2 regions of the Actinomadura decatromicini genome follow, and region 1 is predicted to be linked to the other one. Evidence: riboswitches for the same ligand, from Rfam matches in the RefSeq annotation. Region 1 holds a riboswitch; the other holds the start of a gene.
What was found. Region 1 has a riboswitch for cyclic di-AMP ahead of FXF68_RS24435 (C40 family peptidase). Riboswitches for the same ligand answer to the same signal wherever they lie in the genome.
Positions count from the first base shown of each region.

Region 2: linked by a shared signal. The riboswitch ahead of FXF68_RS42825 (CHAP domain-containing protein) and the one ahead of FXF68_RS24435 (C40 family peptidase) in region 1 are both predicted to bind cyclic di-AMP.

Region 1 is NZ_VSRQ01000005.1:368,972-373,173, reverse strand. Features, by position in the region: gene FXF68_RS24455 (MFS transporter) at 1-347, shown strand, start outside; gene FXF68_RS24450 (DUF4396 domain-containing protein) at 388-912, shown strand; gene FXF68_RS24445 (BlaI/MecI/CopY family transcriptional regulator) at 971-1,351, shown strand; gene FXF68_RS24440 (M56 family metallopeptidase) at 1,356-2,330, shown strand; cyclic di-AMP (ydaO/yuaA leader) riboswitch at 2,421-2,571, shown strand; gene FXF68_RS24435 (C40 family peptidase) at 2,578-3,621, shown strand; gene FXF68_RS24430 (SDR family NAD(P)-dependent oxidoreductase) at 3,618-4,202, opposite strand, start outside.
Region 2 is NZ_VSRQ01000009.1:364,401-368,602, forward strand. Features, by position in the region: gene FXF68_RS36130 (SpoIIE family protein phosphatase) at 1-1,413, shown strand, start outside; cyclic di-AMP (ydaO/yuaA leader) riboswitch at 1,869-2,024, shown strand; gene FXF68_RS42825 (CHAP domain-containing protein) at 2,036-2,818, shown strand; gene FXF68_RS44575 (bifunctional glycosyltransferase/CDP-glycerol:glycerophosphate glycerophosphotransferase) at 3,034-4,202, shown strand, end outside.

The sequences.
Region 1 (4,202 bases):
CCGGGATGGCGCTCCCCGCCCTGTCGATGCACCCGGCGACCGTCGTGGCCGGGACGGCGATCGCGGGCGCCGGGACCGGCGCGATGTTCGTCGTCGCGTCCGCGACCGCGCTGGGTCGGGTCGCCCCGCACGAGTCCGGCATCGCGTCCGGCATCGTCAGCACGTTCCACGAGTTCGGCGCGTCCATCGGGGCCGCCGTCATCTCCAGCGTCGCCGCCGCCAGCCTCGTCGGCGACACGCTCGACGGCTTCACGGACGGGTTCGTCCTCGCCGCGATCGTCGCCGCCGTCACAGCGGCCGCCGCGGCCGCACTGACCCCCGGACGTCCGACCTCCTACAACGTGTAGGGCATACTTCCCGAGTCGGACAAGCGGCTGGAGAGTATGGATGACCACGCACAACGGGCACGAGTCGCACCAGAGCGGCACGCACGGGCACGACCACCACGCGCACGACGATCACGGGCATGCCGGGGCGGTCTCCTGGACGATGGCCGCGCAGGCGACGTTGCACTGCCTCACCGGATGCGCGATCGGCGAGGTGCTCGGCATGGTCATCGGGACGGCGTTCGGCTGGTCGAACGCGGCCACGATCGTCCTCGCCGTGATCCTCGCGTTCGTGTTCGGCTACGCGCTGACCATGCGCGGAGTGCTGAAGGCCGGGCTTTCGTTGCGGGCGGCGTTCAAGGTCGCGCTGGCCGCCGACACGGTGTCGATCGCGATCATGGAGGTGCTGGACAACGCGACCATGGTGCTGATCCCCGGCGCCATGCACGCGGGGCTGGCGGACGCGACGTTCTGGGGCGCGCTTGCCATCGCGTTCGTCGTCGCGTTCGTCCTCACGACCCCGGTGAACCGCTGGATGATCGGCAAGGGGAAGGGGCACGCGGTCGTCCACCAGTACCACCACTGACGGCTTCCAAGGCGGCGCCGGGTTCTCCGGCACAATGTGGGGAACGGAGGTGTCTCGCATGGCAGGACTGGGTGGATCGCTTGAGCGCTCCATCATGGACGTGCTGTGGGAGGCGCCCGGCCCGCTGCGGGTCCGCGAACTGCTGGCGGAACTGAACGAGAACGCCGACAGGACGCTCGCGTACAACACCGTCCAGACCGTGGCCGAGCGGCTGGCCCAGAAGGGGCTGCTGCGGCGCACGCGGGACGGGCTGGCCTTCCGCTATTCGCCGACCCGCGCCCGGGAGGAGTACGCGGTCGAGTTGATGCTCGACGCGCTCACCGAGTCCGCCGACCACGGGAGCATCCTCACCCGGTTCGCCGAGAGCGTCCCGCCGGAGGACGCGCGCCACCTGCTGGACGCCCTGCGCCGCCGCGCCTCCGGCGCCGAAGGGGAATGACGGCGTGGTCTACCTCGTCCTCGGGCTGATCGCCACCGCCGTGCTGCTCGGCTGCGCGGCGGGGCCGGTGCTCGACCGGCTGGGACGGCCCGCCGCGCATCCGGGGACCGCCGTCGCCTGCTGGGTCGGGGCCGTGACCGGCACCTTCATCGCCTGCGCCGGGGTCGTCGCGGCGGCGCTGCTGTCGCCGCCCGCGCCCGGCCACGGCCTGCTGGAATGGCTGCGCGACTGCCTGCCGCACCACGGCGGGAAGGCGATCGCCACGGCGGCGGGCGCGACCCTGGTCCTGCTCGCGGCGTGCGGGTTCCGGGTCGCGCGCGGCCTGCCCCGGCTGCGGCGCGCGGTGCGGCACCGGCGGCGGCACCGCGAGATGCTCCGGCTCGTCGCGCGGGAGGACGAGCGGCACGGCGACGTCCTCGTCCTCGACCATCCGGTCCCGGTGGCCTACTCGCTGCCCGACCGGCGGCGCGCGATCGTGGTCAGCACCGGGACGCGGGACGCCCTCACGCCGGAGGAGTTCGACGCGGTCCTCGTCCACGAGCGGGCCCACCTGCGGCAGCGGCACCACGCGCTGCTGCTCATGCTCGACCTGGCGCACGCCGTCCTGCCCTGGCCGCCCACCATCCGGCGGGCGAAGCGGACCCTTCCGCTGCTGCTGGAGATGGCCGCCGACGACGCGGCGGCACGGGCCTGCGGAGGACGGACGCTCGTCGGCGCGCTGCGGCGGCTCGCGGCGGCGCCCGGGGTGGCGTCCGGGGTGGCGTCCGGGGTGGCCGGGGCGCTCGGCGCCGCGAGCCCGGACGCCGGGGCGCTGGCGGAGCGGGTGCTGCGGCTGGAGAGCGCGGGGACGGGCGGGCCGCGCCGGGCCGGGCGGGCGGCCGCGTCCGCCTTCGCCGCGTCCGCCTTCGCCGCGCTCGCCGTCGCCGCCCCGCTGGCCGTCGCCGCCGCGACGATCACCGAGCTGACCCACCTCTGCTGAATTGTCGGATCTGCCGCTTGGGTGGCGAGATGAGGTCGTTATCTCCTACGCTGCGTCGGAGGCCGTCGCGGCGCGTCCCCGCCGGGGACGGTGGCGGCCGTGCCGAATCTCGCGGGCCCCGCGCGGCCCGCGGAACCGGGGAACCGTTTCTCCACCTGGGGTGAATCCGCTCCCGTGAGCGGTAGGGCGACTCCGGCCCGAACCCGGCAGCTCACCCGGTAGGCGGTACAGGAGAGGACACCACCGCATGCAGCGTCGCGCTGCCGATTCCGGAACGTCTGCCCGCCGAAGGATCGCCGCGGGCACGGCGTGGACGGCGTCCATCGCCCTCGCCGTGAGCCTCGCGGCTCCCCCGGCGGCGGTCGCCGAGCCGAAGCCGACCCGCAAGGAGCTGACCGCCCAGCAGAAGAAGCTCGCCGACGACGCGGAAAAGCTCAGCGAGCAGTACAACGGGCTGCGGGTCCGGCTCCAGCAGGCGCAGCGCGCCGCCAGGGTCGCCGAGGGCAACGCGGCGCGGCAGAAGAAGGCGCTGGACGAGGCGCGGGCGCGGATCGTCCAGCTCGCCGCCGACAGCTACAAGAACGGTCCGGCGGACCCGGCGGTCGCGTTCGCCTCGTCCGGCGACCCGCAGGCCGTGCTGGACCAGTCGGCCACCCTCAACTACTTCGCCCGCCAGGACGGCGCCCGCATCGCCCAGCTCCTCCAGATGATGCAGGCGGCGGAGCGCGCCCGGAAGTCGGCCGAGGCGCGGGCCAAGCAGGTCCGCGAACTCACCGAGGAAGCGAGGAAGAAGCGCAAGGACCTGCAGGCCAGGCTGAAGAAGGTCGAAGCGAAACTGGGGGTGGGGCCGGGGGCGCGCACGGGCGCGGGTCCGGCCGTGAACGTCGCTCCCGGCGGTGCTTCGGCGAAGGCCATGGCCGCGGTCGCGGCGGCGCTGAGCCAGCGCGGCGTCCCGTACTCGTGGGGCGGGGGCAGCGCGTCCGGGCCGACCTACGGCACCGCGCAGGGCGCCAACATCAAGGGCTTCGACTGCTCCGGGCTGACGCTCTACGCCTACGCCCAGGTCGGCATCAGCCTCCCCCACTACACCGGTGCCCAGTTCACCGCCGGAACCCGCGTCTCGCAGAGCCAGCTCAAGCCCGGCGACCTGGTGTTCTTCTACAGCGACCTGCACCACATGGGCCTCTACATCGGCAACGGGGACATGGTGCACGCGCCGCAGACCGGCGACGTCGTGAAGATCGCCCCGATCGCCGGCCGGCCGTTCGCGGGCGGCGTCCGGGTGGCCTAACTCGGTCGCTCGCCCTTCACCGGGGTGACCTTGTGCAGGCCGAGGGCCCGGGACAGCAGCCGGTCGCGCGTCCGCAACGGGAGGCGGGCGAGCAGGCCGAGCAGCCGCGTGTCCGGTCCGACGGTGTAGCGGGGCCTCGGCCTGCCCGCGGTCAGCGCGCGGACGACGGCCGCCGCGACGACCGACGGCGGCGCCGCCTTCGCCCGCGCCATCGAGGCGTTGACCGCGTCGAGCTGCCCCCGGTACATCGCGACCCGCTCGGGCGGCAGCCCGGCGGCCGTCGCCTCGGTGGCGGCGGCGGCCTTGGCGAAGATCGCGGTGTCCGTGAGCCCTGGTTCGACCACGACGACGCGGACGCCCCAGTGCGCCAGCTCCAGGCGCAGGGCGTCCGACATCGAGGCGAGCGCCGCCTTGCTCGCCGAGACCGGGCCGAAGAACGGGCCCGCCACCCGCGCGGTGGCGGCGGTCAGGTTGACGACCCGTCCCCGGCCGGACCTCAGCATCGGCAGGAACGCCCGCGTCACGGCGGCAGGGCCGAACACGTTGACCTCGAACTGGCGCCGCAGCTCGTCCGCCGGGAC
Region 2 (4,202 bases), on a different contig from region 1:
TACGCCGACCTCAACGACGTCGCCCGGGACATGTTCGGGCGCGGCAAGGAGGAGCTCATCGGGCTCCGGCTGCTGCAGACGGATCCGGGCGCCGTGCTGAGCGGGCTCTTCGACCAGTACGTCGAGGTGCTGGAGGGCGGTCCCAGCCTGGAGCGCTCCTCGATTCTCTACTCGACCGCGCAGCGGGGGCTGTCCAGATCGTCCCGGATGAGCGTGCGGTGCGTCGCGGTGCCGACCGGCGTCTGCGTGACCTGGCGCTACCACTTCCACGAGGACCGGATCGCGCGGCGCCTCGAGCGGGTGGAGCGGCTCGCCCTGATCGGGTTCGGCGAGTGGGACCTCGCGACCGGCGAGGCGGACTGGACGCCGCAGATGCTCGCCAACTACGGCCTCGCCCCGGACGAGGTGCCGCCCATGCCGCACGACCTGCCGAAGGTCGTGGCGGACGACGACCTCCCGCTGGTGGAGGAGGCCGTCCAGACGATGTTCTCGCGCCGGGAGCCGGTGGAGGCCGAGCACCGGGTGATCGGCAAGGACGGGACGCCGCGGAACCTGTGGGTGTTCGCCGAGCCGGTCCTCGGCGAGTCCGGGCTGCCGGTGTCGATCAACATCGTCTCGCAGGACATCACGCGGCGGCGCGGCGTGGAGCGGGCGCTCGCCGAGACGCGCCGGCAGATGCTGAAGCAGCAGGAGCGCATGGCGCAGGAGCGGCGCGTCGCGGTGACGCTGCGCCGCGCGATCATGCCGGACGAGGACGAGGTCGAGCAGCTCCCCGGCCTGCGCACCGCGATCCGCAGCATGGCGGCGGAGACCACCGCCCGGATCGGCGGGGACTGGTTCGCGCTGCGCCGGCTGCCGAACGGCCGGGCCCTGTTCGCGATCGGCGACGCGGCCGGGCACGGCCTGCCCGCGGCCGCGTCGATGGCCCGCACCCGCAACGGGCTGCTCGGCCTGTCCTGCACGGGCGAGCCGGTGGGACGGCTCGTCGGCTGGCTGAACGACCTGGTCAGCAGCATGGAGCCGCCCGCGACGGGCACCGCGATCGTCGCCGAGTTCGAGCCGCGCGGCCGCGTCCTGGAGTGGACGTGCGCCGGGCACCCGCCGCCGATCCTGATCCGGGACGACCGGGCGGTGCCGCTGGAGGCCGTCCGGGACCCGCTGCTCGGCGCGATGCCGGAATGGGAGTACATGACGGTCGCGACGCGGCTCCTGCCCGGCGACATGCTGTTCCTCTACACCGACGGGCTGGTCGAGCGGCGCGACGCCGACCTGGACGAGCGGATCGACCGGCTCACCGGCATCCTGCAGGACTGCGCCCGGCAGCCGGAGCGGATGCTCGACCAGGTGCTGGCCCGGATGGGGCACGACCGCGCCGCCGACGACACCACGCTCTTCGCCCTGCACGTGGAGTGACGGACGGCACCTCTGACCTGCGATGATCACCCGGTGTGACTTGCGTCTCACCCCACCCGGGGCCGGAGGCCGTCCGGGAGCCGGATGACCTTGCCGAGGCAGGGGTCGCCCAAGCGTTCTTTACCAAATGCGAGAGGGCCGGTAAGCCCGCTGGACAAGGGCCTGACGGCCACTCCGGGAAAGATCGGGAACACCCTGGCACCATGGGCTGTTGATGGATCCTTGAGGACGCATTGAGCGGGCACCACGGAGTTTTGTGCCTGGTTTGCTTTCCTTGAGAAGGTTGGTACCTTCAGTCCGAATCACGCAACGCACCCCATGCGTTGCCGCCGGTCGCGTCACGCGCGGCCGAGGATCGCGGAGCGGATCCCGCCCGCGAACGCGCACCCGACCAGGGGCGCTGCATCCCATCAAGATCAGTCAGTAGATCAATCCGAATATCCGGCACCGCGTTCCGCGGTGCGAGGCCGAGTCCGTCCTGGTCGAGACGACCGGAACGGAGCCGGGGACCCAGGTTCCAGGGGTGAATCGGCGTGAGCGAGAGCCGCGCCGTAGGGCTGCTTCCATGCCCGAATCCGTCAGCTAACCCGGTAGGCGCCATGGGAGTAAGGAGATTTCCTGCATGACCGGTCGTTTCGATCGTCTTTCCCTGAGCAGGTTCACGCCCGAGGACAAGGCCGTCGGCGTCGCCGCCAGCGCGGTCCTCGCCGGGGCCATCGGCCTCGCGGTGTTCAACCCCCTCGCCGGCGAGCGTGCCGCCGCCGACGCCCCGCAGGCCGCGGCCGTCGTCCAGCAGGGCAAGGCCGCCGAGTCCCCGGCGGCCGCGAAGGCCGCCGAGAAGGCCGACGGCGGGACGGGCAACGTCTCCGCCGCCGACGCCCGCGCGGAGGGCTTCAAGGTGGCGCCCCGCGCCGTCAAGCCCTCCGAGGTCATCAAGCTGGCCGAGAAGCAGATCGGCACCCGCGAGGGCAAGGGCGGCATGACCAAGTACCACAACTGGTACGTGTCGACCCCGCAGGCCGCCGCGACCGCCGAGCGTGACGGGGGCTTCTCCGTCGACGACTACAAGGGCGCCCAGTGGTGCAACATGTTCGTCTCGTGGCTCGGCGCCCAGACCGGCGTCAAGAACATGGGCTGGGACGCCTACACCGTCCAGCACGCCACGTGGTTCAAGAAGACCGACCGGTGGGGCCACAAGGCCAAGCCCGGCGCGGTGGTGTTCTTCGACTGGAAGAACGGCTCCAGCGGCGGCATCGGCGGGATCGACCACGTCGGCATCGTCGTCAAGGACAACGGCAACGGCAAGATCACCACTGTCGAGGGCAACACCGACAACGCGGTGAAGAAGAAGGTCCGCGACAAGTCCCAGGTGGTCGGCTACGGCTACCCGGACTACGCGTCCTGATCCGCTCAGGAAGCCCCTGATCCACTCAGGAGGAAGGCGCCCGGCTCCCCGGCCGGGCTCCTTCTGGCGTTCCGGGGGAAGTGACCAAGAGCCTCCGGTGAAGTCGGGTAATGCCAACCGTTGACAGCCTTTGAACGCCCTTGGACCTCACTGCGGCGTTTCTGGAAAGGAATGCGACACCGCGTCCCGCCGGAGCGTGGGAAGGAGAGGTCGCCGTGCGCCCCGATGTCAGCGTCGTGGTGATCGCCTACAACGACGCGCGGCGGCTGCCCCGCGCGGTGGGCTCCGCGCTCGCGCAGTCGCTCGGCGGCGTCGAGACGGTCGTCGTCGACGACGCCAGCACCGACGGGACGGCCGAGATCGCCGACCGGCTGGCCGCCGCGCATCCCGGCCGGGTCAGGGCCGTCCACCTGCCGGTGAACTCGGGCGGCTGCGGGCGTCCGCGCAACACCGGGATCGAGGCGTCGTCCGGCCGGTACGTGATGTTCCTCGACAGCGACGACCTGCTGGACCGGCACGCCTGCCTGAACCTCCTCGCCGCCGCCGAGGACACCGGCGCCGACATCGTGTCGGGGCTGTGCGACCGGATCTTCCTGGACGTGCCCGTGGGCGTGAAGGGACGGGTCCGCCCCTGGTATCCGTGGCTCTACCGGAACAGGGCCGTGTACGAGGCCCTGGACGACAACCCCGACCTCCTCTACGACACGCTCTCGACCAACAAGGCGTACCGGCGGGGCTTCCTGGAGGACCACGACCTCCGTTTCGTGGAGCGGCTGCACTACGAGGACCTGCTGTTCACCGCCGAGGCGTACCTCGCGTCCGGACGGACGGCGCTGATCCCGCACCGCGTCTACAACTGGCTGGTCCGGGAGCGGACCCTCGACCCGTCGATCTCCAACCGGCGCGCCGAGCTCGCGAACTTCGCCGACCGGCTGGAGATCCACCGCCGCATCGACCGGCTGTTCGACGCGCGCGGCGCGCACGCGCTCGGACGGGCCAAGGACGTCAAGTTCGTCAACCACGATCTGATGCTCTACCTGCGCGAACTGCGCGACCGCGAGGAGTCCTACCGGGCGCGCTTCCTCGATCTGGCGGGCGGGTACCTGGCCGGGCTCGACCCGCGGGTGTTCGAGGAGGCGAACCCGCTGTCGGCGATCGCCGCCTACCTGATCCGCGAGGGCGACCACGCGGGCGCGCTCGCCGCCGCCGAGTACGACCCTGGCGGGCGCGCCGAGCTGCGGGCGCGGCTGGTCGAGCGGGACGGGCGGGTCTTCTGGGGCGCGAGCGGTCCGAGCGGGTCGCTGGGCCACCGCGTCCTGGACGTGACCGGGTTCGGCTTCCACGTCCGGCCCTTGAAGGAGCTGCGTCCGGCGAACACGGTCAC